4 regions of the Limibacillus halophilus genome follow, and region 1 is predicted to be linked to each of the others. Evidence: predicted binding sites of a transcription regulator. Region 1 holds the regulator's gene; each other region holds the start of a gene.
The links. The regulator PhoB, encoded in region 1, activates phosphate uptake and scavenging genes when phosphate is short. The targets are predictions, from matches to a motif close to TNTCATAAAACTGTCA.
Positions count from the first base shown of each region.

Region 2: a site for PhoB is predicted at 6,055-6,070, ahead of ugpB (sn-glycerol-3-phosphate ABC transporter substrate-binding protein UgpB). Genes of this name have one in related genera too.
Region 3: a site for PhoB is predicted at 5,780-5,795, ahead of FHR98_RS04485 (DUF2794 domain-containing protein). Genes of this name have one in related genera too.
Region 4: a site for PhoB is predicted at 2,253-2,268, ahead of phnD (phosphate/phosphite/phosphonate ABC transporter substrate-binding protein). Genes of this name have one in related genera too.

Region 1 covers NZ_JACHXA010000001.1:384,502-392,114, reverse strand. The annotation lists gene FHR98_RS01790 (Bax inhibitor-1/YccA family protein) at 1-686, opposite strand, end outside; gene FHR98_RS01785 (ABC transporter permease) at 850-3,432, opposite strand; gene FHR98_RS01780 (ABC transporter ATP-binding protein) at 3,438-4,139, opposite strand; gene phoB (phosphate regulon transcriptional regulator PhoB) at 4,213-4,956, opposite strand; gene phoU (phosphate signaling complex protein PhoU) at 4,949-5,707, opposite strand; gene pstB (phosphate ABC transporter ATP-binding protein PstB) at 5,756-6,502, opposite strand; gene pstA (phosphate ABC transporter permease PstA) at 6,613-7,613, opposite strand, start outside.
Region 2 covers NZ_JACHXA010000008.1:102,361-109,973, forward strand. The annotation lists gene FHR98_RS13470 (hypothetical protein) at 1-1,481, opposite strand, end outside; gene FHR98_RS13475 (sn-glycerol-3-phosphate import ATP-binding protein UgpC) at 1,673-2,767, opposite strand; gene ugpE (sn-glycerol-3-phosphate ABC transporter permease UgpE) at 2,777-3,628, opposite strand; gene ugpA (sn-glycerol-3-phosphate ABC transporter permease UgpA) at 3,642-4,523, opposite strand; gene ugpB (sn-glycerol-3-phosphate ABC transporter substrate-binding protein UgpB) at 4,623-5,948, opposite strand; gene FHR98_RS13495 (2-hydroxychromene-2-carboxylate isomerase) at 6,268-6,873, opposite strand; gene polA (DNA polymerase I) at 6,889-7,613, opposite strand, start outside.
Region 3 covers NZ_JACHXA010000002.1:282,123-289,735, forward strand. The annotation lists gene purF (amidophosphoribosyltransferase) at 1-882, shown strand, start outside; gene FHR98_RS04460 (DUF2937 family protein) at 896-1,411, shown strand; gene FHR98_RS04465 (SDR family NAD(P)-dependent oxidoreductase) at 1,408-2,148, shown strand; gene der (ribosome biogenesis GTPase Der) at 2,156-3,574, opposite strand; gene FHR98_RS04475 (PQQ-binding-like beta-propeller repeat protein) at 3,596-4,948, opposite strand; gene FHR98_RS04480 (tetratricopeptide repeat protein) at 4,977-5,624, opposite strand; gene FHR98_RS04485 (DUF2794 domain-containing protein) at 5,818-6,168, shown strand; gene FHR98_RS04490 (hypothetical protein) at 6,337-6,597, shown strand; gene FHR98_RS04495 (GNAT family N-acetyltransferase) at 6,719-7,270, shown strand; gene FHR98_RS04500 (GFA family protein) at 7,307-7,613, opposite strand, start outside.
Region 4 covers NZ_JACHXA010000002.1:564,976-572,588, reverse strand. The annotation lists gene FHR98_RS05810 (molybdopterin guanine dinucleotide-containing S/N-oxide reductase) at 1-2,096, opposite strand, end outside; gene phnD (phosphate/phosphite/phosphonate ABC transporter substrate-binding protein) at 2,330-3,277, shown strand; gene phnC (phosphonate ABC transporter ATP-binding protein) at 3,434-4,258, shown strand; gene phnE (phosphonate ABC transporter, permease protein PhnE) at 4,260-5,069, shown strand; gene phnE (phosphonate ABC transporter, permease protein PhnE) at 5,069-5,884, shown strand; gene FHR98_RS05785 (CocE/NonD family hydrolase) at 5,969-7,613, shown strand, end outside.

The sequences.
Region 1 (7,613 bases):
AAGAGCGTGATGAAGCTGCCATAGAGCATGAACGCGCCGAAGATGGCTTTCTTCATCGTCACGTCATGGCCATCTGCCTGCAGGTACATGTTCTTGATCATCTGTGTCTCATAGGCCGTAAGGGCGGAGAACACCAGCACGACCACGACCGAGAGGAACAACTCGAAGCCTACGGACTGCACGAAGAAGATGTTCACCAAAAGGGCGATCAGGATACCGATGGTCGCCATTGAGAGAAAGGCCCCCATCGGCGCCAAGTTTTTCTTCGTTGTGTAGCCAACGAGACTCAACCCGGCAAAGGCCGCCGCGGTAATGAAGAAGGCGCGAACCAACAGCATCGGGTCCACCTGCGCATAGGCGAAGAAGGTGGGTCCCAGCAGCAAACCCCAGAGGCCGGCATAGGCCCAGAAGCAGACCTGTGCCGCGCCAACCGACTTGCTCATCATGATTCGGGGCGCAAACCAGCCCAGGCCAATGACACCGATAAACAGAATCCAGATGCCGCCGCTTGCCAGCGCCATTACAAACTGCGGGTTCATGGCGACGATCATGGCAATGGCGCCGGTAAAGGCCACGCCAAGCGACATATAGTTGTAGACCCGCAGCATGTAGCTGCGCAGCCCGGCATCAATCCCCGCGGCTTGGGCTCTGCCGCGTGAAATGGTTTGAGAATTCGGACCGAGCATCTAATTCTTCCTCCTGCTGCATACCACCTGCTTAACCGCAGATGCCGTTAACCCTTCGGTGACATCACCGATTGAGCCTAAATATTGGTCAAAGCCGTCGTCCGTTCAATAGATTCTCGCACTCCTGTTGCGTAATTTCCATAATATCCCGCGGCATTTCCAGTTATTCGTTGCGCAATAGCGGTGCCGGTTTGATCGAAAGGGCCCGCCAAGTGCCGACGAAACCGATCCCCAAGGTCAAAGCCGCAGCCAATAGTGCCGTCGGGAAGACGGCCATCGGCAGAAAGATAAATTCCGCTTTCATGACCTGCGTCACCACGACATATCCGGCCAAGGAACCAATGGCCGCGGCAATGGCCGCCGTAATCAGCCCCAACAACCCGTACTGCAACAAAAAACTGGTCGCTACACGCCGGCGGGTCGCACCCAACACCTTCAGAACAACGGAATCATAAACGCGGCGCCGGTGACCCGCCGCGAAAGCCCCCGCTAGTACCAGCACGCCCGAAAGGAGCGTCAAGCCCGCCGTCGCCCGTATGGCCACGGCGACCTTGCCGAAGAACTCCGCCGCCTGCGCCAGCGCTTCCTTGACCCGGATAGCCGATACATTAGGGAAGCGGTTGACGACCAGCCTTTCCAAGTAGTCTTCCTGGTCCGGGTCCAAAGTAACCGTCGCGATCTGACTCTGTGGTGCGCTCTCGAGCAGGCCCGGCGAGAACACCATGACGAAATCGATCTGCAGATCCTGCCAGTCGATCTCCCTGCTGTTGGCGATCTCTACCTCGACATTACGCCCCAGGATATTGACCGTAAGGGTGTCACCAAGCACGAGGCCCAACGCCTCCACGACATCGTGGTCCAGTGAAACCAGGGGTGGGCCGTTGTAGTCAGGAGTCCACCATTCACCCAGGACCAACGGTGAATCCGGCGGCATTTCCCGTGACCAAGTCAGTCCGCGATCACCTTGGAAAACCCAGGCGACATCCGATGGCAGGTCCAGCTGGTCCGGTGGCACCCTGTTTACTGCGGTAATGCGGCCTCTCAACATCGGGACACGCTGCATACGCTCCACTCCCGGCACGCTGCGCACGGTTTCCTCGAAGGCCATCGCCTGTTCGGGCTGTATATCGATAAAGTAGAAGCCCGGCGCCTCCTCTGGAATGCGCTCCGTCACTTGACGAGAAAGGTTGCCTTCGATCAATGCGATGGCAACCAGCACCGTCAGGCCCAACCCTAAGGACACGACCACGCTGGCCGTCGAAGCGCCTGGGCGGTGCAGACTGGCAACCGCAAGCCGCAATTCAACAGTACGAAAGCGTGGCAAAGCGCGCGCCGCAGCCATGACACCCGCAGCCGCGAGACGGAACACCAAAAGGCTGCCGACCGATCCGGCTACAAACCCCGCCGCGAACAGGCGGTCCGTTGAGGTGATGATTGCAAGACCGGCAAGTGCTGCCGCGGCCATCAGCGTAACGATCACAACCCATGGGGCCGGCAGACGGCGCTCGCTGCTGCCCTGCTCCCTGAAAAGCCCGGCTGCCCGTTCGGCTTGAGCACGCCCAAGGGGCCAAAGAGAGAAGGACAGGGTCACCAACAGCCCAAACAGGGCGGCAAGCAGTAAGGGCTGCGGATAAAGGCCGCCCAAGCTTGAAAGGTTAAGCCGGTCGGCCAAGAGAGGACCGACCGCCAAAGGTACGGCTGCGCCGATGGCGAGCCCTATGGCTATGCCAAGTCCGGCGATGGCAAGAATCTGCAGAAGGTATGTCAAAAAGATCTGACGGGCCGAGGCGCCGAGCGCCTTCAAGGTGGCAATCACCTTGCGCTTCTCACCCAGGTAGCTGCGCACGGCGTTGGCGACTCCGACGCCCCCAACCAGCAATGCCGTCAGCCCAACCAGAGTCATAAAAAGGGTGACACGTTCGACGAAACGCTCCATCCCAGGCGCACCACCTGCTACGTCGACGATCCGCCACCCTGCCTCGGGAAAACGCTCCTTCGTCGCATCTATCCATTGCTCCGGCGTCAATCCATCGCGCGGCTCAAGACGATAGTGGTGGTAGGCGAGGCTCCCCGGCTGCAGCAACCCACTTCCTTCGAGGCTGGCCAACCCCACAAGCACCCGCGGCCCCAGGGTAAAGGCGCGCGCCGCACGGTCAGGCTCGCGCTTGACCGTACCGCGAACCTCATAGTCGACGTTACCGATTCGCAAGGCATCGCCGGCCTCTATTTCCAGCGCCACCAACAGAGCGGTATCGACGAGCGCACCCCAGCGGCCGTCTCGATAGGCCAGAAGGTCCGGCAGGTCTGATTGCGGGTCGCTTTTGAACGCGCCATACAGCGGGTAGGTCTCATCAACCGCTTTCAACTCGACCAACCGCTGTCGCCCCTGCGTCGTGCCATCCGGTTGCAGACCGCTGCGCGCCATGGTGCGCAGGTCGGCTGTACGCGAGAGGCGCTTGCTGCTGGCACGGAACCAGGACTCCTCTGCCGCGCTGGCCTCACGATGGATCAATCGAACCTCAACGTCGCCGCCCAGGAGTGCGCGCCCGTCCGTGCGAAGCGATGAAAGCATCGCCTCGGACAACGACCCGACCCCTGCGATCGTCGCTACTCCCAGCGCCAGGCAGGCTATAAAAATCCGGAATCCCTTCAGGCCACCACGTAATTCGCGGCGTGCCAGTCTGAAAGGCTGGGCTAGGCTTCCTAGAAGCGACAAGGTTTGCTCGTTCTTTGTGATGCTGGACAAGAAATTTACTGAGCCGCCGCCGACAGACGGCTGTCCGCTTCGATGCGGCCGTCCAGGATTCGTACTTGGCGATCACAGCGCGCGGCGAGGGCAGGATCGTGCGTGATCAACAAAAGAGTCGTGCCTTGCTCGCGTTGCAAAGTGAAAAGCAGCTCTATCACCTGACGCCCCGTCTCGCCGTCCAGATTGCCTGTTGGCTCGTCGGCCAACAGCAGTCGCGGGCCTGAGGCAAACGCGCGCGCCAGAGCTACACGCTGCTGCTCACCGCCGGAAAGCTGCCAGGGGAAATGTGTAAGGCGCTGACCGAGCCCAACTTGCTCCAATACCTCGGCTGCGCGCGCAAAAGGGTCAGGTGCTGCCGCGAACTCGAGGGGCACCGCGACATTCTCCAGGGCGTTCATCGTTGGAATCAGGTGAAAATCCTGGAAAACGATGCCGATACGATCACGGCGAAAGCGCGCGAGCGCGTCTTCATTGAGATTCGTCAAATCGGTTCCATCGATTTGAACTCGGCCCGCAGTTGCCCGCTCCAGCCCAGCGATCAACATCATCATGGAGGACTTGCCGGACCCGGACGGCCCCACGATGCTCACCGTTTCGCCGGCCTCGATTTCGAGGTCGAGCCCGCGCAATATCTCCACCGGGCCGGAGGCCGCCGACAGGGTCAAACGAACGCCTTCCAACTGAATTACCTTTGATTCTTCCATAACGGATCTCACGGCGTTCGCTCCCAAATAAAGACCCTAACGATTTGGGCGCGAGGTCCGCTAAATCAAGCGGCTATTTCATGGCTATCGCGTCACCGTCTGTCATGGGCTTGTCGAGAGCATAGCCCGCCGCCCTGACCGTGCGGATCAAATCGGCCTCGTCGCCCTCGTTCAATGCCTTGCGCAAACGCCTGATGTGCACATCCACCGTACGCGGCTCAACGTAGACATCGTGTCCCCAAACGGCATCGAGAAGCTGCTCCCGGCTAAATACGCGCCCCGGGTGCTGCAACAGATGGCGCAAGAGCCGATACTCGGTCGGGCCGAGATGAACGTTGCGGCTTCCACGCCGGACCCTATGCGCAACGAGATCCATGATCATGTCTTCGAACTCAAGAGTATCCGCCGCCAAGGCCGGCTGCGCCCGACGCATGACCGCCCGCAATCGGGCGACCAGCTCCGCAGGGGAGAACGGTTTGGTAATATAATCGTCCGCGCCGCTGTTGAGCCCGCGAACCTTGTCGCCCTCTTCGCCACGCGCCGTCAGCATCACCACGGGCACATCTTTGGTATCCGGCCTGCGACGGAGTTGGCGGCACACTTCGATGCCCGATGTCAGGGGCAACATCCAGTCGAGCAGAATGATATCCGGCGTTTCCTCCTTGACCATAACCAAGGCTTCTTCACCGTCACGGGCCGCCGCCGTTCGGTATCCCTCGCGCTCCAGGTTGTAGCGCAGCAATGTCACCAAGGCGTCTTCGTCCTCAACGATGAGCACCAGCGGTTTGACGGCCTGCGAAGCGTTCCGTTCAAGCATCGTGGTTCCCACCCTCCGCCTCCTGGCTGTCTTGCGTGAATACAGTGTAGCTCGTGGTATCGCCTTTGGGGCGCCCTTCGGTCAGATGCTTGCCTGTCACCAGAAAAGTCACGACCTCGGCGATGTTAGTCGCATGATCGCCGATACGTTCGATATTCTTGGCGATGAACAGCAGGTGTGTACAGGTCGTGATTGAGCGAGGGTCTTCCATCATGTAGGTGAGAAGTTCGCGGAACAGGCTGGTGTACATCTCGTCCACTTCTTCGTCCCGTCGCCACACCTCCGCCGCGCGCTCGACATCGCGTTCCACATAGGCATCGAACACATCCTTGATGGAGGTTTCGACAAGCTGCGCCATACGCGGGATCGCGTACAGCGGTTTGATTGGCGGCAGTTGGTTGAGCGCCAGTGTGCGTTTGGCGATATTCCGGATGTAGTCGCCGATCCGTTCCGCGTCGGAGGAAATTTTCAGGGCGGAGATTACATCGCGAAGGTCGATAGCCATTGGCTGGCGAAGCGCCAGCAGCCGGACCACCATTTCGTCGACCTGGTGCTCCAGTCTGTCCAGTTCGGCGTCGTTTGCGACCACTTTCCCGGCCAGGTCGGAGTCACGCCTCACCAGCGCCTGAATCGATAGCGAAAGCTGGCTTTCGGCTATCCCGCCCATCCGCACGATCGACTGCGTCAGCAGATCCAACTGCTCGTCGAAAGACCTGACGATATGATCCTTGTGCTCGTTGCCCGTTCCCATGTTCTTCTCCCGCCTCTGCTGGTTCGGCCCTACCAAGTCTATCTTTGATCAGCCAAACCGGCCCGTGATGTATCCTTGAGTGCGTTTGTCCTTCGGAACGGTAAACACAGCGTCGGTGTCACCTTCCTCGACTAACTCGCCCAGATGGAAAAACGCCGTGCGCTGCGACACGCGCGCGGCCTGTTGCATCGAATGTGTGACTATGACGATTGTAAAGTTGCGGCGCAGGTCGTCGATCAACTCCTCGATCCGCGCAGTCGCTATGGGATCAAGAGCCGAACAGGGTTCGTCCATCAGGATCACCTCGGGGCTAACCGCTATGGCCCGGGCGATACACAGGCGCTGCTGCTGGCCGCCGGAAAGACCCGTGCCCGGCCCATCAAGCCGATCCTTCACTTCCTCCCAAAGCCCGGCCTTGCGCAGACTGGATTCGACAATCTCCTCGACGTCGGTCCGGTTGCGTCCGATCCCATGTATGCGCGGTCCATAGGCGATATTGTCGAAGATCGACTTCGGGAAAGGGTTCGGTTTCTGAAATACCATACCGACGCGCGCGCGCAGCTGTACCACGTCCAACCTGGGATCGTAGATATCTTCGTTGTCCAGATGCAGTTCGCCCGTCACGCGACACCCGTCGATCACATCGTTCATACGGTTCAAGCAGCGAAGATAGGTGGACTTGCCACAGCCGGACGGCCCGATCAGGGCAGTCACCTGGTTGGCGTTTATGTCGAGATTGACGCCGCGCAGCGCATGCTTCTCGCCATAGTGAACATTCACGTCCCGCGTCACCATCTTCGGCTTCGCGGGATTGGCAAGCGGTGCTTCACCAACGCCTTTGGAAGCCGGTAATTCTTCCTGCGCGATCTCGGCGACCTGCTCCGGCTGGGCCATCTGTTGCTCTCCTACCATTTTCGTTCCAGACGCTGACGTAGAAACACCGCCACGCCATTCATTACGATGAGAAATCCGATCAACACCAAGATCGCCGCAGAGGTTCGTGAAACGAAGCCTCGCTCTGGGCTGTCCGCCCAGATGAACACTTGCGTTGGCAGTGCGGTCGCAGGTTCGGTGATGCCGCCCGGTGCCGAGGTGATGAAGGCATTCATGCCGATCAACAACAGGGGCGCCGTCTCACCCAAAGCTTGCGCAAGACCGATGATAGTGCCGGTCAGAATGCCCGGGATGGCAAGCGGCAATACGTGGTGCATGACAACCTGGTGGCGCGAGGCACCCACACCCAACGCCGCCTCCCGGATCGAGGGAGGCACCGCCTTGAGCGCCGCCCTGGTCACGATGATCATCGTCGGCAATGTCATCAACGAAAGAACCATGCCACCAACCAGCGGCGACGAGCGCGGCAAACCGAAGAAATTCAAGAACACCGCAAGACCGAGCAACCCGAAGACGACGGACGGCACCGCGGCCAGGTTGTTGATGTTCACCTCAATCAAGTCCGTCGCCCGGTTTCTAGGCGCAAACTCCTCCAGATAGACAGCGGCGGCCACGCCAACCGGAAAGGATATGAGAAAACAAACCATGAGCGCGTAAAAGGAGCCCACCAAGGCGCCCGCCAGCCCCGCCAGTTCCGGGAAGCGACTGTCCGCATTGAAGAACAGCGCCCAGTTGAAGGGCTTGGATATGGCGCCGGAAGCGGCCATCTCGTCATACCAGGCAATCTGCTTGTCGGAGACGCGGCGCTGGCTCTCCGGTGTATCGCGGTCGATCAGACCCTTGTGGAGCTGATCCATCGGATCGGCAAAGGGGTAGGTGACCGTTATCGTCTGGCCGATCAATCGCGGATTCTCCACGACCGTATCGCGAAGCATGTACTGAGCGCCCCGACTCAGCATGTCGTGAAAGTCCCGGCCATCACGACGCGAGAGTTCTTGGGAAACCAACCCCT
Region 2 (7,613 bases), on a different contig from region 1:
CCCAGGTTCTGCGCCAGTTCCAGATTCTCGATGGGCCGCAAAGCCTCCTCATGCCGCCGCTTAGCCGCCGCTTCGGCCGCTTCACGGCTCTTGACCTCGGCCTCGGCCTGGCCCAAAGCTTCGCGATGACGCTCCAACGCATCACCGGAAACCCCCTTGGCCTCATCGGCCTCTAGCGCCGCGCGCACCGCGCGTGCCTTTTGTCGCGCCCGGCGGGCCGCGGTGGAAGAGTTGCCAAGGTCCTCATGAGTTTCAGCGACTTTAAGAGCATTTTCGTTGAGCTTCGTTATCCTTTCCGCTGTCGAAGCTGCATCGGCCGCAGCGCGTTGCGTGCCCCGCGCCTCGCGGTCCTGCGCGCTGGGGTCGGCCGAGGTACCCTCCTTCAAAAAGGCCGTGGTGCTGTCCAACTGGGCCGCCTCTGCCTCCTTCTGGCTGGCCCGCTCCAGGTGCGGCGCTAGAACCGCCGCCGCATAGTCTGGTCCCTTGTCGCTGGAGCGAAGGTTATCATCGCCTGGCAACCGCAGACCGCGCTCCTCCAAATCGTCTACGACAGCTTGCTGCGCCTCATCGAAGCGTCGCCGCGCATCTCCAAAGGCCTTGGGATCGGCTGCACCGGAAGATTGGATGCGGTTCAATTCCTTCTGGCGCTCCTGCTCAAGGGCCTCCAGGGTCGATAGCGCCGTTTCCGGGTCCGGCTTGCGCCTATTCTCCTGATCTTGCGCATCGGCCTGGGCTGGTGCCTCGTTGCGTGTGGCATCAAAGTCAGGGGACGATGACCGCGACGGCACGGAGGTTTCACGGATTTGCTTCTCGCGGGCGAAGTCGGTTTCCATCTCGCCCAGGTCTTCCTCCATGATGGCCAGACCCTTGCGCTCCAGTCCGTCGTTGGAGGCCGCCCTGCGGCTGCGCAAGGCCGTCATGCCTTCGTCCAGGAGCTTGCCGGTGGCCGCGAACTCCGCCTCGTCGGTCTGGCTCAGCCCTTGCCGGAAGGCGGTCTTGCGGGCCAGGCGTTCGCGGCTGTTCGGGGTAAAGCGCGCGCCGGCGTCCTTGGCCAGGCCCGAGAGGATACCCCGCTGCGCGCCGCCCTCCCGCAGGCCCCGGCCCGGCGTCAGGTTAAGCGGGTTGCTGGAGCGCTCCTGACCCTCACCCTGAGGAGAGGCCGGATCGAAAAGCAAAGCCCCGCGGGGCCCAAAGGCAAAGCCGTCACGGGCCAGCGCCCGGCGCTGCTCTTCGCCGATGCGGTCCTGGGGCGCGCGGGCCTTGTCCAGCAACTGGCGGTTCATCTTGAGGGACAGATCGGCAGGGCTACCCTGTTCCGCACCCAGAGCGTCGCCGCGCTCGAGCGCCTGCATGACCTCGGGCGCGCGGCCCCGCGTGCCATCCGCCCGCTTGGGCTGCGCCAGCGCCTGGCCCAGGGTCTTCTCAGCCCGCTGCCGGCGCGTCTCCTCCTCCGCCATGAAGGCGGCCAGAAACTCTTTCATAGTCATACGATCCTTGTCGCTTGTCGGGGAAAGGCCGCAGTCTCAGCAGCCCGCATGGTATTACGGCCGACAAACTACAAGAAACAACGACAACAAAACCACAAGAAAAGTGTATTAACTTGTCACATCAACAACCACCTGCCCAAAAGCAGGGCAGGGAGAGCGGGTCGACAGTGTTGCTGCTGGAAAGGCTAGAGGTTCGGTAGACGCCGCCCGCTGTCATGGTCGAAGAGGTGCAGCGCCTGCGGGCGCGGCGCGACCGTCAGACTGTCTCCCTCGGTCAATCCATGGCCACCCGGCAAGCGGGCGGTCAGGGTTGCTTCCGGGCCGCCGCCGGAAAGCAGTCCATGGACAAGGCTGTCCGCTCCCAATTCCTCTATCAAGGCAACCTTGAGTGAGAACGCTCCGTCCGTGCCCGCCCCGACAGGCTCTAGATCTTCCGGCCTGATCCCCACGGTAACGGCACGTCCTGCGTGATCGCCCAAGGCCAATTCAGGGACGTTCAGTTGAGGCCCGTCGCTTAACGCCAACCCACGGCCGTCGCCGGTCACCTGCGCGGTCAGGAAATTCATGGCGGGCGAGCCGATGAAACCGCCGACAAAAACGCTCTCGGGCCGCGCGTAGACATCCAGAGGACGGCCAATCTGCTCGGCGATACCGGCGTTCATGACGATCAGCCGGTCAGCCAGCGTCATGGCTTCCACCTGATCGTGGGTCACATAGAGTGACGTGGTTTCCAGACGGCGCTGCAATTGCTTGATCTCCAGACGCATCTGCACCCGCAACTTGGCGTCCAGATTGGAAAGCGGCTCGTCGAAAAGGAAAGCTGACGGATCGCGCACAATGGCGCGGCCCATGGCGACGCGCTGGCGCTGACCACCGGATAATTGACGCGGCTTGCGGTCGAGCAACTCCTCCAGCTTCAACAGCCGTGCCGCCTTGGTGACGCGCTCCTGGATATCGGCCTTGGACTTACCCGCGATCTTCAGGCCATAGGCCATGTTGGCAAAGACCGTCATGTGTGGATAGAGCGCGTAGTTCTGGAACACCATGGCGATATCGCGGTCCTTGGGCTCCAGGGCGTTGACGACCCGTCCGCCGATGGCGATCTCTCCGCCAGTGATCTGCTCCAGACCAGCAACCATGCGCAGCAGTGTGGACTTGCCGCAGCCTGAAGGCCCGACGATGACGATCAGCTCACCATCGGCAATTTCCATATCGATGCCATGAATGACTTCGGTGGAGCCATAGCTCTTGCGGACGTTTCTCAGGCTGATTTCTGCCATGGGCGCCTCTTATTTCTCCGTCTCGACAAGGCCCTTGACGAAGAGCCGTTGCATGAAAACCACCACGGCTACCGGCGGCAGCATGGCAAGGATCGCAGTTGCCATCACGACCGGCCATTCGGTCCAGTCATCGCCCGAGGAGATCATTTGCTTGATGCCCATGACGATGGTGTTCATGGCCGGGTCGGTCGTGACGAGCAACGGCCAGAGATATTGGTTCCAGCCGTAGATGAAGAGGATCACGAAGAGGGCCGCAATGTTTGTACGACTAAGCGGCAGAAGCACATCGAAGAAAAAACGCACGGGCCCTGCCCCGTCGATCCTTGCGGCCTCGACCAGTTCATCGGGTACCGTCATGAAGAACTGGCGAAACAGGAAGGTCGCGGTCGCTGAGGCAATGAGGGGTAGAGTCAGACCCGCATAACTGTTCAGAAGTCCAAAGCCTGCGACCACCTCATAAGTCGGCACGATGCGTACCTCGACCGGCAGCATGAGCGTCAGGAAAATCGTCCAAAAACAGAAGCTGCGTCCCGGAAAGCGGAAATAGACGATGGCATAGGCCGACAGCAGCGAAATGATGATCTTGCCAACGGTTATGCCAAGCGCCATGACGGTCGAGTTCATCAGCATGCGCCAGACCGGCGTGTTCACACCGGACCATAAGGCCTTGGAGTAGTTCTCTATGGCATGGCTGCCGGGGATCAGAGGCAGCGGCGGCTGAACGATATCCTGTTGCGTGACCGTCGAGGCCACCAGGGTGACGTAGATCGGAAAGCAGACCAGCGCAACGCCAAGCAAAAGCAGGACGTGGGTCAGCCAGAGTCCCCATCCCCGTTTTTCCACCATGCCCGCACCGTTCATGTTCTCGCGCTCCTCAATAATGGACGCGCCGCTCGATGAAGCGGAACTGCACGACGGTGAGAAGGCCCACGACCAACAGCAGGATGACCGACTGGGCCGCCGACGACCCCAGGTCCTGGCCGACGAAACCGTCCGCGAAAACCTTGTAAACGAGGATCATCGTGCTGCGCTCGGGCCCGCCTGCCGTCACCGTATGGATGATGCCGAAAGTGTCGAAGAAGGCGTACACCAAGTTAACCACCAGCAGAAAGAAAGTGGTCGGCGACAGCAGCGGAAAGACGATGGTCCAGAAGCGCCGCCAGGCACCCGCGCCGTCAATCGCGGCGGCTTCCAGCAGGCTGCGCGGTATGGCCTGCAGGCCCGCCAGGAAGAATAGAAAGTTATAGCTGATCTGCTTCCAGGAAGCGGCCACCACCACCAGCGCCATGGCCTCGTCGCCGTTGAGCACGTGGTTCCAGTCGTACCCCATCTGCTTGAGATAGTAGGCAACTAGTCCAATGGAGGGATTGAAGAGGAAAAGCCAGAGGACGCCCGCGATCGCCGGTGCCACAGCGTAAGGCCAAATCAAAAGGGTGCGGTAAACCATGGCGGCTTTGATCACACGGTCCGCCAGGACGGCCATCAGCAGCGCCAACCCCATGGAGACGGCCGCGACCAGCAGGCTGAAAACCGCCGTCGTGCGAAAGGATTCCAGATAGTAGCGGTCGCCCAGCAGAAACTCGAAGTTCCCCAGACCGACAAACTGGGATTTCAAGCCGAAGGGGTCCGGGATGAAGGCTGACTGGTAAATCGCTTGTCCGGCCGGCCAGAGAAAAAACAGCGCCGTTATGACGAGTTGGGGCAAGAGCAGCAGGTAAGGCAGCCCCTTGTTCTGAAAAATGACTCGCTTTTGCACGGTTCTTGCGTCCCCAGCCCGTGACCAGTGGAACAGGAAAGGGCGACGGCGCGAGATGAACCGGAGTGGCTATCCCGCGCCGTTATGCCCGCCTGTCCGTTAGCGGTTGGCCTGCTCGAAGCGGCGTAGAAGCTGGTTGCCGCGCTCGACGGCAGCATCGAGGGCTTCTTGGGCCGACTTGCTGCCGGACCAAACACCTTCCAGCTCCTCGTCGATAATGCCGCGAATCTGGTCGAAGCTGCCCAGACGCAGGCCCTTCGAGTTGCCGGTCGGCGCCTTACCGGTCATCTGCAGGATGGCGATGTCGGTACCGGGGCTGGTCTCGTAGAAGCCTTGCGATTTGGTCAGCTCATAGGCCGCCGTGGTAATCGGCAGATAGCCTGTATTCTGATGCCAATCCGCCTGAACTTCCGCAGAGGAAAGGAAGTTGAAGAAATCCGCAACGCCCTTGTACTCCTCGCCCTCATGTCCGGCCATTACCCAAAGCGACGCGCCGCCGATGATGGTGTTCTGCGGTGCGCCCGCCACATCATCCCAATAGGGCAGATTCACGACCGCAAAGGGGAACTGCGCCTCGGCCTTCACGCCGGCATAACCCGCCGAAGACTCGGTGAAGAGCGCGCATTCGCCCGAACGGAAGCGCGCGCCGCCCTCGTTCCGGCGACCGCTATAGATGAACAGTCCGTCCTTGGCCCAGCGGCCCAAGGTATCGATGTGCTTGACTTGCACGGGACTGTTGAAGGCCAATTCCGTGTCAACACCGGCAAAGCCGTTGTCCTTTGTCGCAAACGGCACGTTGTGATAGGCGCTGAGATTTTCCAGATGCACCCAGCTCTGCCAAGCCGTGGTCAAGGGACAAGCGCTGCCCGATGCCTTCAGGGCCGTCAGGACGGTCTCGACTTCGCCCCAGGTCTTGGGTTTGGTTTCAGGGTCCAACCCTGCGGTCTTCAAGGCGTCCTTGTTGATGTAGAGGACCGGCGTTGAACTGTTGTACGGCAGCGACAGCATCTGACCGTCGGTAGTGGTATAGTAACCCGCGACCGCAGCCAGATAGGCATTGGGATCGAAGGGCAGACCGGATTCGGCCATCACCTCGTAAACGGGTTTGATGGCGCCCTTCGCGGACATCATCGTTGCCGTTCCTACTTCGAACACCTGCAGGATATGCGGCTGCTCGCCTGCGCGGAACGCGGCTATGCCGGCGTTTAGCGTTTCCGAATAGTTGCCCTTGTTGGTGGCGACGACCACGTAGTCCGACTGCGAGGCATTGTAGTCCTCAACCTGCTTGGCCAGCAGATCACCCAGACGGCCCGTAAAAGCATGCCACCACTGAATCTCCGTTGCGGCATTCGCGGCCCCGGCCAGACCGGCGGCCGACATCAGGGTTGCAAGCGCACCCGTCATCAGTCGTTTCTTGAAAGACATCCTTTGCCTCCTTCTATTCGGCGTTTCCCAATACGTCACTCTATACCGCGAGGGCCTCGGGGGATCCCGACGAGGGGAGGCGGCTGCGGGTGCGGTGACTTTTTGCCGTAACAATACTGTCACGATCGTTTTGGATGTGACCACACAAGGCAATCAACTGTCCAGCTATCAGATGCACCCTACGCCCTCACAATCGCCCAATGGCGGCACTCGCTCCGCGACACCCGGTTGCTTAGCACGGCTACCATGACAGTCTTGTGGCCTCGGCAGTCGATTTTCCGCAAATCGTCATGTCATCAAGCAGCCGAGCAAGCCTATCTTAGAGTCTCTCTGCCAGGATGGCTTCCAGATGATGCAAGCGGTCCTGACCGAAGAGGGCGCGGCCCTCGACGATATAAGTTGGCGCGCCGATGATGCCGCGTTCGGCGGCCTCCAGGGAGTTCTTCTGCAAGAGGTCCTGCGCGGCCTCGCCCCTTGCCTCGGCCCTGAGCGCCGGACCGTCGAGCCCCGCTTGGGACGCCAAGTCGTCCAGAACGGTCGTATCGGCCAAACTGCGGTCGTCGCGCCACAGGGCTTGCTGCATCAAAAATGACAGCATGGCCGGGTCACGGCCCTGCAGGATCAAGGTTGCCGCCATGCCCGCCGCCACCTCGATATTGTCATAGTGGTGCGAGGGGTCGGAATTGATGGGGATGCCGTGGTAGGCCCCGGTCGTCCCCAAGTCTTCGACCATCTGCCGGATGCGTGCCGGATGGCGATCCTGGAACTGGGTCGCCCCTGTCCGCTCCAACACGATACGCAGATAAACCGGGCGATGAATCACCTGTCTGCCCGAACGCGCAGCAAGGTCGTAAAACCGGCCCGCACCCAGGTAGCTGTATCCCGAGGCCACGGAATAGAAGTATTCGATGGTCTTTGCCGTCATGGCTGTTCCTTGTTGTCAGTGCGCTGCGGCCCAGTCGTCGCCGATCCCTACATCGGCTACCAGAGGAACGTCGAGCGTGACCGCCGGTTGGGGCGCCTGTTCCATCACCTGTTTGACCAGGGCTGCGGTTTCTTCCATCTCCGCCTCGGCCACTTCGAACAACAGTTCGTCATGCACCTGCAGCAGCATGCGCGCGCCCAACCCTGCCTCCTTCAAGGCGTCAGGCAAGCGGATCATGGCGCGCTTGATGATGTCTGCTGCGGTTCCCTGGATCGGCGCGTTGATGGCGGCCCGTTCGGAAAAATTACGGCGCGCCGGATTGCCGTCCTTGATGCCCGGCACATGGATGCGCCGCCCAAAAAGAGTGGTGACATAACCCTGTTCGCGAGCCAGGGCCTTGGTGCTCTCCATATAATCGCGAATGCCTGGGTAGCGCTCGAAGTAGGCCTCGATATAAGCCTTGGCATCGGCTTGCGCGATCCCGAGGTTCTGCGCCAGCCCAAAGGGCGAGATGCCGTAGATGATGCCGAAATTGATGGCCTTGGCCTGACGGCGGACCTCCGGTGTCATCTCCGCCAGGGGAACGCCAAAGACCTGGCTGGCGGTGATGGCGTGAATATCCTGTCCTTCGGCGAAGGCCTGCCGCAGGCTCTCGACCTCGGCAATATGGGCGGTCAGGCGCAATTCGATCTGGCTGTAGTCGACCGACAGCAGCTTGCAACCCTTCTCCGCGATGAAGG
Region 3 (7,613 bases), on a different contig from region 1:
GTGCGTCCGTTGGTGCTCGGCAAGTTGGGCGACGCCCACATCCTGGCGTCGGAAACCTGTGCTCTGGATATCATCGGCGCCGATCTGGTACGCGAGTTGGACGCTGGCGAGATGGTCGTGCTGTCGAGCGAAGGGGTAAAAACCCTGAAGCCCTTCGCGGTCAAGGAGCGCCGCTTCTGTATCTTCGAATACATCTATTTTGCTCGCCCCGATTCCATCATGGAAAACCGCTCGGTTTACGATGCGCGTAAACGTATCGGCGCAGAGTTGGCGCGAGAGAGCCACGTCCCCGCCGACGTCGTGGTACCGGTGCCGGACTCCGGTGTTCCCGCAGCGCTTGGTTACGCCGAGCATTCCGAAATTCCTTTCCAGTTCGGTATCATTCGCAATCACTACGTGGGCCGGACCTTCATTGAGCCGACCGACCAGATTCGACATCTGGGTGTGAAGCTGAAGCACAACGCCAACCGCGCCCATCTGGAAGGCCGCCGGGTGATCTTGGTGGACGATTCCATCGTTCGCGGCACAACCTCAACCAAGATCGTCGAGATGGTCCGTTCAGCCGGCGCCACGGAAGTGCATATGCGCGTCGCCGCTCCTCCAACCCGTCATTCATGCTTCTACGGAGTTGACACGCCCGAGCGCGATGAACTGCTCGCCGGACGCTTCGATGAAAAAGGCATGGCTGATTTTATCGGCGTGGATAGCCTTGCCTTCATTTCCATAGACGGCCTTTATCGTGCCATGGGTTATGATGCGCGCGACATGAAGAAGCCGCAGTTCTGCGATGCCTGTTTCACCGGCGATTATCCAACGCGTCTGACCGATCAGGACAGTTCTGATCGTACATCTCAACTCTCACTGCTCGACGACGGCAGATAGGGATAAGCGTGATATGCAGCGTCTCGGGACCCGGTTGGCAGATTTTCTAACCGGTGCCGCGGGGGCCTTGCTAACGTCTCAGTTTCCGGCATTCTACGGACAGTACCTACAAAGCCTCGGCGGGCGTCTCGATCAGGCACGCTTACAGGCGGAAAGACTACGAGATGTGGCAGATTCCCTTGATCTGCCACTGGAGCTCTACCTCCAGCGCCTACTGACAAACAGTGACGCGGCCATCCAATTTTCCGGTCGGCTCCACACTGAGATCCTGAAAGATGAAGCGCGTCTGACCCAAGCTTTCCGCCAGCTTTCCGAAGCGGCGTTTTGGGAGCGCCCTTTGGTTTTTGCCCGCAACTTCGAGCTCGCCATCGGCCAGGGCACCGCCGAACGGTTTCAACCGGCTTTTCCGATCACACTGGAAGGCTTTGCCTATACAGGGCTTGGACTGCTATTAGGGCTCGGAGTTTTGTATGGCTCGAAGAAGGCCGTAGCCCAATTGAGATCGACGAAAGTAAGGAACCCTGCATGACCGAAGCCGAAACCAGCAACGGTAGCTGCAACGGCCGTCTCCGCGGCCGTATTGCCCTGATCACGGGGGCCTCGCGTGGCATCGGCGCAGCCGTTGCCAAGGCCTTCGCCCGAGAGGGCGCGCAACTGGTCCTCGTCTCCCGCACCGTGGGCGGTCTGGAGGAAATCGACGATGAAGTACAGGCACTCGGCGCGCCGCCGGCGACACTTGTTCCCCTTGATCTGCAGAGCTTCGAAGCAATCGATCAACTTGGCGCCTCCCTGTTCGAGCGCTTTGGCAAACTGGACGTGCTGATCGCCAACGCCGGGATTTTGGGCGCCCTTTCACCGACGGGTCATATCGACCCGAAGGTCTGGCAGCGCGTAATAGATATCAATCTGACTGCCAACTATCGGCTGATACGCAGTTTGGAGCCCTTGTTGCGGCAATCAGAGGCCGGACGGGCGGTTTTCGTGACATCTGGCGCCGCGCAGGGCGTCCGGCCCTATTGGGGCCCCTATGCGGTCAGCAAGGCGGGTCTGGAGGCCCTGGTCCGTAACTGGGCCGGTGAGGTCACTAAAACGAACCTCAAGATCAATATGGTCGATCCTGGTGGCACGAGAACGGCTATGCGGGCCCTGGCCTACCCGACAGAAGACCCGGCACTCCTGAAGACTCCTGAGGACATTGCCGAGCATTTCGTGCCGTTGGCCATGGCGGATTGCTCGCGGCATGGCGAAATAATATCGCTGAAGTAACCTGGGATCAGGCGTAGGGGTTGTCGCCCTTGCGAAGAAGAAAGCGTATAGGCACGGCTGGCATGTCGAAATCCTCGCGCATGCCATTTTCCAGATAGCGAACATAGCTGTCCGGCAACTCCTTGGGCCGTGATACCCAGAGCGCAAACGTGGGCGGGCGTGATTTAACCTGCGTCACATAGCGAATCTTGAGGCGACGGCCTGACACCATTGGCGGCGGATGAGCCTCCAGCATCGCGCTCAGCCAGCGGTTCAAGCGCGCTGTGGAGATGCGGCTCTGCCAGGTTTCGTAAACCTCCAGCACTGCATCCATCAGACGATCAAGACCTCGCCCGGTCAGGCCGGAAATCGGCACCAAGGGGATACCCTTGACCTGGGGCAGCGAGCGGATCATGCGGTCCTGCACCTCGCTGATGGCAGCCTTGGAGTCCTTGAGGGCGTCCCACTTATTGAGGCCAATGACCAGCGCTCGGCCTTCCTCGATAACCGTGCGTGCGATCCAAAGGTCCTGCTTGTGGAGTCCCTCCTGACCGTCCAACAACAAGACAACGACCTGGGCATAGTCGATGGCGCGCTTGGTATCATAGGCAGACAACCGCTCGACCCGATCCGTCACCTTGGCGCGACGGCGCAATCCTGCGGTATCCACAAGCCGGAAGTGCACGCCGCGAAACTCCCAATCGAGGGAAATGGCGTCACGCGTTATGCCCGCTTCCGGCCCTGTCAATAACCGGTCTTCACCAATCATGCGATTGACGAGAGTCGATTTACCGACGTTGGGCCGTCCTACGATCGCAAGCTGTAGTGGCCCGCTGGGCGGCTCCTCGCCTTCCGTGCCGTCCTCGGCGTGCTCGGGCGTCGACGGCTCCTTCTTAGCCTTCTTCCCCTTGCTGACTCGTGGCGCTTGCGAAACCGCCTGGTCTTCTCGCAAAACGGTCAATCGCTCCAGAATGGCGTCGTGCAGGTCGGAAATTCCAAGGCCGTGCTCGGCAGAAAACGGTACCGGTTCGCCCATTCCCAACCGCCAAGCTTCGGCCAAGCCGGCTTCAGCCGCCCGTCCTTCGCACTTGTTCGCAATCAGGATTACAGGCGTCGGACTGCGCCGCAGCACCTCTGCGAAATGCGCATCCAGGGGTGTCACCCCCGCTCTTGCATCGACAATAAAAACAGCCAGGTCCGCCTCGGCGAGCGCCCGTTCGGTTTGCTGCCGCATTCGGCCCTCTAGGGTTCCGCCGTCGGCCTCTTCAAGACCGGCGGTATCAATCACCTTGAAGGTTAGATCGTAAAGACGCCCCTCCCCTTCACGGCGATCACGCGTCACGCCCGGTTGATCGTCAACCAACGCCAAGCGCTTGCCGACCAGACGGTTGAACAGCGTCGACTTGCCGACGTTCGGCCTTCCGATGATGGCGAGGGTAAAACTCATCTGGGGTTCCGCTCCTACCGCCTAGCGGTAGGCGAGCAAGTCGCCGTCCTCGGTCAATAGATACAGCGTCCGGTTCGCCACCAAAGGCGCGATCGTCACCTTGCCGCGAAGCTTTATTACGCCGTTTTCCGCACCGTCGGAGGGGGCCAAAATTCGGACCTCTCCATTGGAACCCGCAACGATCACCTGGTTGCCCGCGACAATCGGTCCGTACCAAGCAATAGGGCCATCACGGTCTTCCGGATCCTCGAACCTCGGCAACTGCGTGACCCAGCGAACGCGACCGCTGCTGCGCACAACCGCCATTACCGTCTGCTCGTTGGTCACAAGAAAGACGAAATCGCCCGCTGTCCAGGGCGTGCTGATGCCACCAGCCTCGATATCCCAGGCGCGTTGCCCCTGAAGGGCTGCAATAGCCACGGAGCGATTGCTGTTGCCCATCACCAGCACAAAGTCTCGATCGATAACGGGATGCCCTCTGATATCGGCGAGATCGAGGATGGGGTCGCTACGCTTGAAGCCGGAAAGGGAATCGCTCCAAAGGACATGGCCGTTGTCGGGCCGCAGTGCATAGAGCTCACCCGAGGAGTAAGGCGTTACGACCAAATCATTCGTCACGGCCGGGCTTGCTGCGCCCAAAAGACCGGCGGCCTCCTGGATGCCGCGGTGAACCCAAACCTGCGACCCATCACCAGCGGAAAGAGCGTAGGTCTGGTTATCGATGGTCACGACATAAACTTGATTACCTACAACGGTCGGCGCTGCGCGCAAAGGCGTCGCAAATTGTTGACGCCAGATAACCTCGCCGCTGGAGCTGTCGAGCGCCAGAACCTGGGCGAAACCCGTCGTGACGTAAAGCCGGCCCGACTGATAGGCGAGACCGCCGCCAAAGAAGCCGTCATCCTCGTCTTCGGGCGCAATATCGCGCTGCCAGAAACGGCGGCCGCTATTCGCATCAAACGCGGAAACCTTGGAGGTGGCGTCCAGTGTAAAAATCCGCCCCTCCGCTACGACAGGCTGCGCCAGAATACGCACGTTCGAGCCGGAACCCTCGCCGACGTCGGCGGTCCAAGCCAAGCGCAATCCCGTACCCAGATCCAGATGGTACATGGCATGATCGGGCCTACCGCCCGCCTGCGCCCACTCCGCGTTGGCCTGTGGAGCAGGCAATGTCACGGGCAGGTCAGCGACACTGGGGTCGGCGCGTAGGGCCTGATCAAGGTTGTAGACCGGTTCGCGGGTGCCGGGCAGCGGCGGGTCGGACTCCGCATCACCGATATAGTCGTCATAAAGACTACAGCCACCAAGGAAGAGCAACCCCACAAGCACCAAGCAAGATAGCTTCAGGGAATGAACGGCCGATCGAAACTTCATCAGATTTTTTCCCCTAAGAAACCCAGCATTACTCGGCCCCCAGGACTGTCAGCATACGCTGCGCGCGGCTACGAACGCCGCCAGGCGCCTCGGTGCCATCGACCAAAGTCTGAAACAGCGTACGCGCTTTTTCGTCATCGCCCTTTTTCATGGCGATATACCCCATCAATTCCGTCGCGCTGGCATAGAAGGGGTTGGCTTCATTCAACAAGGGCGCGAGGCGGCCTTCCAAGGCATCCGGAGCCGCATCATCCAAATCCAGCATCACCGACTGCAAGCGCGCAAGATCGCGCAGAGCCTTCGGCACCGCAGTGTCGTTCGAAAGCGCATCCAGTGCACCGACCGCCGCAGCCTTGTCGCCGGCCTTCTGATGCTCTCCGGCAATCCTGAAGCGCGCAAGGACCCCATAGCCCGAGGGGTTCTCCTTGGCCACCTCCTCTAGAGCCGTGACAGCTTCCGCCGTCCCCTGCTCATCGACGATGGCAAGCGCCGCCGCGAAGCGTTCGGAATTCTTGATGCTCTGTTGCTGCTTCCAATAGGTCCAGCCCTGGTATCCAGCCACCCCCAGCACCAGCGCAACCGCCGCGCCGATGACGACAAAGCGGTAGCGCTTCCAGAGCTTCATGTACTGTTCGTGCCTTACGGCTTCTTCGACTTCTTCAAAAATATCGCTCAAGCTGCTTCTCCCGTGGCTGAGCGTCAGTCACATTGCGCCGCGACTATAGCCATTATGACATGCCGGGCAAAGAGGCGCATTGCGCGTCGTGGTCGGCTTCGTGCCGATTCTTGATTCCTTCCTAGACGTCACGGTGATTTTGAGGAACACTATTATTGCAATTTTGGGAAATGAGGGAGATTCAAGGGCAACGATGGCAATCGTGGTGACCTTCGATCCGAGCCCCTCGGCCGGGAGGCCGAAATCCCAACGTGCGACCTTCTTCAACCGTCATGAACTAAGTCAGTTGCTTTCGCTCTACTCCACGCGGGTGGCGCGCGGAGAATGGCGCGATTACGCCCTGGACCACCAGCAAGGCCAAGCCATTTTCTCGGTTTTCCGCCACACGATGGAGTCGCCGCGCTTTTCCATCGTCAAAGCAGTAAGCCAAGGCGGTAAGAAGCAGGAGTACGCAGTCTTCGCGGGGAAACGTCGGTTGAGCCGCTCAAGCAACCTGTCGGACGCACTGCGTATCTTCGATAAAGAGCTGGTCGTCATAGGCTGAGACTCCTTCGCCTGCCTGCCAGGCAACGGGTTCCGGTCCCACCTCTTTCGCATGCCGATCCTCCGGTTCTCCCAGGCCTTTACCGTTCCGTCATTCACCTGTGTTCCTTATTTGTTCTTTTATGTATTAGACTGCAATCCAGTCTCATTGCGTGAAAGGAACTTGGGCATGCCGGAAGATGCGTCGCCGACGCCGACATCACTTGGCGACCTGCGTGCGATGGACTTGGACGTCTTTTGCTGGTGCAACCGCTGCTTCCACAACGCGATCCTGGAGACAGCGGGGCTAATTCCCCGCTTCGGACCTCACTATCCGGTCCCTCACCTTTCTAGCAAACTGCGCTGTGAGGCCTGCGGCAGCCAAGACATCGAGGCACGCCCTGCCTGGCGAGGCCTCGGTCAGGTCACCCGGCATGGCAAGCTGACATAGCAGTCCAAGAGGAATCCCCAAGGGCAGGCAAGCAGTCTTGCGTCACCAATGCCCCGCTATATCATCATCGTCTGTGACGATCGAGAACGGCCAAGCAATTGGCTAGGCAGGCGAGGTTGAATTGGCAGCAGCGGATTATCGAATCAACGTCCTAGAGGCCACCGAAATTGCATCGTACCTGAAACCGTTAGCCGAAATCTTAAAGGCCTGTGTCCATGATGGCGCCAATGTCAGTTTTGTCTTGCCGTTCGGCGATTTCGAAGCTCAGGCTTTCTGGCGCGAGAAGGTCGCCCCGTCGGTGGCCGATGGCAAACGCCGCTTGCTGGTCGCGGAAGTCGATGGTGTGATGGCCGGGACAGTGCAACTGAACCTGGAGATGACGCCAAACCAGGCGCATCGCGGTGAGGTCTCGAAGTTGTTGGTTCATCCAAACTTCCGCCGCCGGGGCATCGGACAGGCCCTGATGCGCGAAGTGGAGCGCCAGGCAATCGGGGCTGAACGCTGGTTGTTGACCTTGGATACCGCCGATGCGACGGCCGAGCGTATATACCGCGCTTTGGGATTCACGGTCGCTGGCAGTATCCCCGCCTTTGCCCGCCACCCGATGGAGGACCGCTGGGAAGCGACGACCTATATGTACAAGATTCTGGAGGATATTCGGCCCAGCAATTGAAAGGGCTTTATTCGTGCTGGAATAGCACCCGCCCCCTTAGATGTCGCTTGGGTGCGCGTTCCTGCCATCTGAACATTCGACATCCAAGTAGTCTTCGATCAACACGCCATCTATACAGGCGATATTCACCCCATACTCCGAGGGATCGGAACGGCGTCTATGATGGGTATAGATTCCGCAGACCTTGCAGAAGTAGTGCTTGGCCGTGTGTGTGTTGAAGCTGTACTCGGTCAAGAACTCGCGGCCTTTCACGACCTCCAGATTCTCAAGCTTGACCGAAGCGACTACCGCGCCTTTTCTGCTGCAAATCGAGCAATTGCAACGCCGTGGATTCTTGAGCCCG
Region 4 (7,613 bases), on a different contig from region 1:
ACTGTATCCGAGAGGATGATTCCAGCCAGGCAGGCGCCACGGTCGTTGAACACGCGTACGACATCGCCCTCGGACAGCCCGCGCGCCGCGGCGTCTATTGGATTCATGGTCATGGGTTCGCGGCCCTGTATTTTGCTCGCCCGGCTGACCGAGCCGGGGTCGAACTGACTGTGCAGCCGGGTCCTCGGCTGGTTGGAGACAAGATGCAGGGGATAGTGTTCTGCATCCGGCCCGCCCAGCCACTCGTATGGCTCCATCCAGGCGGGATGTCCGGGGCAATCGTCATAGTCGAAGCCGGCGATCCGTTCCGAGAATATCTCAATTTTTCCGCTCGGGGTCTCCAAGGGATTGCCCTCGGGGTCGTTGCGGAAGGACTCAAGCAATACCGGATGACGATCGGGATCGGGCAGCGTGATCATTTCGCGTGCGCGAAGCTCCTCCAAGCTGGGCAGTTCGAAATTCGCTTCGGCGGCACGTTGGCGCGCCTGGTCCCAAAGGTGACGCAGCCAGTCTTCGGGGCTGCGACCCTCAGTAAAGGTCTCACCCACGCCCAGCTTGTGGGCAAGCCCCGAGAAAATATCGTAGTCGTGGCGCGCATCGCCGACCGGCTCCACCGCCTGACGCATAGCGACGATCAAGGGCTCCCAATGGGTCATGGCGATGTCTTCGCGTTCCAACACCGTCGTAACCGGCAATACGATATCGGCGTGGCGGGCCATCGGCGTCCACCAGATTTCGTTGACGATAATGGTCTCCGGGCGCTGGAAGGCCGAGACCAGCTTGTTGATATCCTGATGATGGTGGAAGGGGTTGCCGCCAACCCAGTAGACCAATCGCAGGTCCGGATAGGTCGTGCGCCGGCCGTTGAAATCGTAGGGCTCGCCCGGATGCAAAAGGGCGTCGGAAATGCGGGCAACGGGAATGCCTTCGGCAATCGGGTTTTGACCTTGCGGAACGGCGGGAAACTTGAAGGGGAGAACCGGGTTTCCGATGCCGTTTTCGCTGCCGTAACCGATGCCGAAACCGCCGCCGGGCAGACCGATCTGACCCAACATCGCCGCCAGCACGATGGCCATCCAACCGGGCTGTTCGCCGTGATCGGCACGCTGCATCGACCAGGAAACCGTGATCATGGTGCGTTTGCCCGCCATGCGCCGGGCTAGGCTGCGGATCATCTCAGCCTCCAAGGCACAAATTCCGGCGGCCCAGTCCGCGTCCTTGGGTTGGCCGTCGCTCTGGCCTGTCAAATAGGGCAGGAAGCGGTCGAAGCCGGTACAATAGCGATCAAGGAAGGCCTGATCGTGTAATCCCTCGCTGTGAATCGTGTGCGCAAGCGCCAGCATCAATGCGGTGTCGCTATTTGGCCGCGCAGCGACCCAATCGGCGTCCAACAGGTCGATGGCATCGCTGCGCAGCGGCGAAACGGAGACAAATTGCGTGCCGTTTCGCTTGGCTGCCAACAGTGCCTCGCGGGTCGTGTGCCGACCAACGCCGCCCGAGGTTACCTGGGCATTCTTGATGGCCATGCCACCGAACATCACCATCAGCTCGCAATTCTCGACGATATGCGGCCAGGCCGTCGCCTGATTCAAGACAAGGCGGGCAAAGTGGCCGACCACGTGGGGCGAAATGGCGCTGACCGCCGCATAACTGTAAGTGTCGATGGAGGGCGTATAGCCGCCGATGCAGTTCAGGAAGCGGTGCACCTGGCTCTGCGCGTGATGAAAACGGCCGGCACTGCCCCAGCCATAGGATCCGCCGAATATCGCTTGGTTGCCGTGGGCCTTACGGACCCGGTCCAGCTCGCCCGAGGCGATTTCCAGAGCCTCATCCCAGGGAACGGCGACGAAGGGTTCGCGGCCGCGGCCACTGCGGTCGGAATCCTTACCCTTTTCCAAGAAGCCCTTGCGGATCATCGGCCGACCGACCCGCGTCGGATGCTCGACCATATCGACGATACCAGGGCCGATGACCGCGGGATCGGGATCGTCGGCATAGTCCCTGACGCCAACCACCTTGCCGCCGCGAACCTCCGCGTGATAGGTGCCCCAGTGGGTCGCGAAGGGTGTAACGCGAAGCTGACTGTCGTCTTCCATGGCCTTGATCCTGGTGGTTTAATAGATCTCCTATCTACTTAAAGTGCAACGCGCCCGCAATCCAGCGCTAAGCCGTCGCAGCGTGGTTCGGAATTCTTATTCCCCGGTATCAGTCTCACAACAATTTTCGGCTTGCTCCGACGGCAAACTTCCGTTCGTAATAAAAACATCATAAAACGTTAGCCAAGTGAGCTTCTTATAACGCTCCGTAAAACAGACCAGGGAGATACCCGATGAAGTTGCTTTTAATGGCGCTTGCCGCGCTGACCTTTCTTGTGAGCCCCGCGCGTGCCGAGTTCACGTTGGATAGCCGTTTCACGGACAGCGACGGTGACTTGATCGCCGATATTCCGAGCGATGCCTCTCAGCAGATCGATCCGGACACCTTGATCTTCGCTTACACACCGGTCGAGGATCCGGCTGTCTACGCCAAGGCTTGGTCGGACTTCTTGGCCCACATGGAAAGCGTAACCGGCAAGAAGGTGCAGTTCTTCCCGGTGCAGTCCAATGCCGCCCAGATCGAGGCGATGCGCGCCGGCCGCCTGCATATTGCAGGCTTCAATACCGGCTCGAATCCGCTGGCTGTCGCCTGTGCGGGCTTCCGGCCCTTCACCATGATGGCGAGCGCCGACGGCTCCTTCGGTTATGAGATGGAGATCATCACCTATCCCGGCTCCGGCATCACCAAGGTCGAGGACATCAAGGGCAAGAAGATGGCCTTTACGTCTGAGACTTCGAACTCTGGCTTTAAGGCGCCCTCGGCGATCCTGAAAGCCGACTACCAGTTCGTTGCCGGCACGGATTTCGAGCCTGTCTTCTCCGGCAAACACGATAACTCGATCCTGGGCGTCGCTAACAAAGACTATCCAGCGGCTGCCATCGCCAATTCGGTTCTGGCGCGCATGCTGGACCGTGATGTCGTCAAGGCCGAGCAGATCGTTTCGATCTACAAATCCCAAACCTTCCCGACGACCGGTTACGGCATAGCCTACAACCTGAAGCCGGAACTGCAGGAGAAGATCCAAGAGGCTTTCTTCTCCTTCAAGTGGGAGGGGTCATCTCTTGAAGAAGAGTTCGGCAAATCCGGCGAAGCGCAGTTCGTGCCGATCACCTTCAAGGACCATTGGGCCGTCATTCGCAAGATCGACGAAGCCAACGGTGTTTCTTACGCTTGTCAGTAAGACGCTTGATTTAGCTTTTTCGTCGTCTTTCCCGTGTTGGGAAAATCGGAACTTTAACGTACAGCGGTTCGCCGGACATTTGGTTATCCAAGTGTCCGGCGGCACGCGACGTTCATCCGGTTCCGTTTTTGGTACTTGCTTATCTGGAGATGCCCGGTGCTTAAGGTCGCCAATCTCTCAAAAACCTATAAGACCGGAGATAAAGCGCTCAGCGATGTTTCCTTCGAGGTCCCGTCCGGCGAAGTGGTCGGGTTGATTGGCCCCTCCGGCGCCGGCAAGTCTACCTTGATTCGCTGCGTAAACCGCTTGGTGGAGCCGACCGCGGGCAAGGTCTTCCTGGGCGATTTGGATATCACCTCGTTGCCGCGCAAGGAACTGCGCCGCGCCCGGCGCCGGATCGGTATGATCTTCCAGGAATACGCGTTGGTCGAGCGGCTGACCGTCATGGAGAACGTGCTTTCTGGCCGATTGGGTTATGTTCCTTTCTGGCGGTCGTTCACGCGACGTTTTAATCAATCCGACCTGGATAAGGCCTTCAAGCTCTTGGATCGTGTTGGCTTGTCCGATCAGGCCGAAAAGCGTGCCGATGCGCTGTCAGGCGGCCAGCGCCAGCGTGTTGGTATCGCACGGGCGTTGGAGCAAGACCCCGAGCTCCTGCTGGTGGATGAACCCACGGCATCGCTGGACCCCAAGACCTCGCGACAGATCATGCGGCTGATCGGCGAGATCTGCGCAGAGCGGGACCTGCCGGCCATCATCAATATTCATGACGTGATCCTGGCGCAGAACTTCACGCGCAGGATCATCGGCCTGCGGGCGGGGCAAGTGGTCTTCGACGGCCCGCCGGATGCGCTTGACGACAAGGTGCTGACCGAAATCTACGGCGAGGAGGACTGGACAGCGATGCGTAAGGCTGCGCACTCGGATGACCATGATGACGCCGCGCTGGTGAAGGAAGAACGTTTGGCGGGGCTGACTTGAGATGACAGACGCCGCCGTCAAACCGCGCCGTTGGAAGCGTCCGCCCGTACTGATCCAAGACGCTCGATGGCGCTTGGGAATATACAGTGGTGCGGTCATCTATCTTATCCTGGCGATCAGTTCCGTCGAGGTGAACTGGGTCCGTGTCTATGACGGACTGGAGCGAGGCTGGCGCTTCGTGCAGGGTTTCTTGGTTCCCGATTTCACGAGTCGTTGGTCGGATATCTCACAAGGGTTGGTCGAAAGCTTGACCATGACCGTAACGGCAACGGTCGTCGGCATTCTGATATCCGTTCCCATCGGCGTCGGGGCTGCGCGCAATCTGGCGCCGCGTCCCGTTTACTACGTTTGCCGCTCGATCATTGCGCTGTCGCGGGCCCTGCAGGAAATCATTATCGCCATTCTTTTTGTTGCAATGTTCGGTTTTGGTCCCTTCGCGGGGTTCTTGACCTTGTCGTTTGCCACCATTGGTTTTCTCGCCAAATTGCTGGCGGAGGATATCGAAGACATTGACGAGAGCCAGGCGGAAGCGGTTCGCTCGACCGGCGCAAGCTGGCTTCAGCTTGTGAATTACGCCATTCAACCGCAGGTCATGCCGCGTTTGATAGGCTTGTCGCTTTATCGTCTGGATATCAATTTCCGAGAGTCGGCGGTGATTGGAATCGTCGGGGCGGGCGGTATCGGCGCCACCTTGAACACGGCGATTGATCGTTACGAGTATGACTCGGCCGGCGCAATTTTGCTGATGATCATCGCTATCGTCATGGTGGCGGAATATTCCTCCGGCTTCGTTCGCAAGTGGGTGCAGTAATGCCGATTACAAAAACTTCCGATTCGGCTGTCTGGCGCAAGCGCACAACCTTGCAACAGTGGGCATTGTGGGGCGGTTGGTTCCTTCTCGTGGTCTTCTTTATCTTCTGTTGGCAGGTGATGACGAAGGACACGATCTGGTATTTTGTGGCCGATGCGCCGACCCAGGCCGCCGATTTGGGCGGACGGATGTTTCCGCCTCGCTGGTCTTACATCGACGTGCTTTGGGCCCCTCTGTGGGATACGCTTAATATCGCAACGCTGGGGACGCTCCTGGGCATCGCCATTGCTATTCCGGTGGCCTTTCTGGCTGCCAGAAACACGACACCCAGCGTCCTTTTCGTACGACCGATAGCGCTTTTCATCATTGTGTCGTCGCGTTCGATCAACTCGCTGATATGGGCTCTGTTGCTGGTGGCGATCATAGGTCCGGGGATTCTGGCGGGAATCGTCGCCATCGGCCTTAGGTCGATCGGCTTTGTCGCTAAGCTCCTTTATGAGGCGATTGAGGAGATAGACGAGACTCAGGTCGAGGCGATCTCTGCGACCGGCGCATCTGCCGCACAGGTCGTGGACTACGCTATTGTGCCTCAGGTGTTGCCAGCGTTCTTCGGCATTTCGGTGTTTCGGTGGGATATCAACATCCGAGAGTCGACGATTCTGGGCTTGGTCGGCGCCGGAGGCATTGGCCTCCAACTTCAGGCATCGCTGAATGTACTGGCCTGGCCGCAAGTAACCATGATTTTCATCGTTATCCTTGGAACCGTGGTGTTGAGCGAATGGGTGTCCGCGAAGGTTCGCCACGCGATCATTTAGGCCCCCGGCATCTTTCTTCGTTGTTGATCGCACCATTAGTTCGGCAAGATTGTTCCCTTGTCGGCACTTGGGAGGGTGTACTTCATGTCCGGTAATGCTGTGGCAAGCCATGATGTGCTGGAAAACGTCTGGATAGAGATGGACGACGGCTGCCGGCTAGCGGCGCGCATCTGGCGCCCGCGCGGCGCCGATGTGGCACCCGTTCCGGCAATTCTTGAGTTCCTCCCTTACCGCAAGCGCGATGGCACCGCGCAGCGTGACGAAACCAATTATCCGACCTTTGCCCAAGCCGGATATGCCGGTGTGCGTGTTGATATGCGTGGCAACGGCGAATCGGACGGCCTGATGACCGACGAGTACACGCAGCAGGAGTGGGATGATGCTGTCGCGGTCATCCACTGGATTGCGGCGCAACCTTGGTGCAGCGGCAAGGTCGGCATGATGGGAATCTCGTGGGGCGGCTTCAACGCCCTGCAGGTAGCGGCGTTGGCGCCCGAACCCTTAAAGGCTGTGATAGCGCTCTCCACGACAGTGGATCGTTACAACGATGATATCCATTACAAGAACGGCTGCCTTCTAAACAGCAACCTCAGCTGGGCTGCTTCGATGCTGTCGCGTAGCTCCCGCCCGCCCGATCCTTTGTTGGTTGGGGAGCGTTGGCGCGAGATGTGGCGCGAAAGGTTGGAGAACCTACCGCCGTTGGTCGCGATTTGGTTCGGTCATCCGCACCGTGATGCCTACTGGAAGCACGGCTCCATCTGTGAGGACTATGGTGCCTTGAAAGCCGCAGCCTTGGTGATAGGTGGGTGGGCCGACGGTTACAAGAATGCGCCGCCGGCTGCTGTGGCGGGCCTTGGAGGCGTTGCCAAGGCCATCAACGGCCCGTGGATTCACAAGTATCCCCATTTCGCCTATCCCCACCCGCGCATCGATTTTTTCGCTGAGGCGCTGCGTTGGTGGGACCGCTGGCTCAAGGAGGAAGACAACGGCGCGGAAAGCCTGCCCGCCTATCGTGCCTATATCACGCAAGCCGTTCGACCGACACGCTGGCGCGAAAGAGACCCTGGACGTTGGGTCGGAGAGCAGACTTGGCCCTCCGACAACATTGAACCGTTTAGCCTGTTCCTTAACCGGGATGGCAGCCTGTCTGATGAAGGTGGCAGCCAGGTTTCGGTGTCATTGAAGTCACCTCAGGATCTGGGGCTGGAATGCGGGGAGTACTTCTCAGTCGCACCTGATGGTCAGTTGCCCGGCGACCAGCGGATCGATGGCGGCGGGTCTCTTCTGTTCCAGTCTGATGTTTTGGTTGCGCCCTTGGAGATTCTGGGGCGACCGTTTCTCACCCTGAAGGTCGCAATCGACGCCGCAGTCGGTAATCTGATCATTCGACTGATCGATTTGGCGCCGGACGGTGCGGCACACCGCGTTTCATGGGGTGTCCTCAATCTCACGCACCGGCGCGGCAATGAAACGCCGGAGCCAATGGTCCCCGGTCAAGTCGAAGACCTACAGATCGTGCTTGATGAATGCGGGCATCGCTTTTTGGCGGGGCATCGTTTGCAACTGGCAATCTCCACCGCCTACTGGCCTCTCATTCAACCGCCGCCGACGGCCGTAACCGCAACGCTGGAGTTAGGTGCGGCGGCGCGTCTGACCTTGCCCTGTCGCACCGTTTGCGATGATCGCTATGACTTCGAAGAGCCCGAACTTCCGCCTGTTCCAACTTACA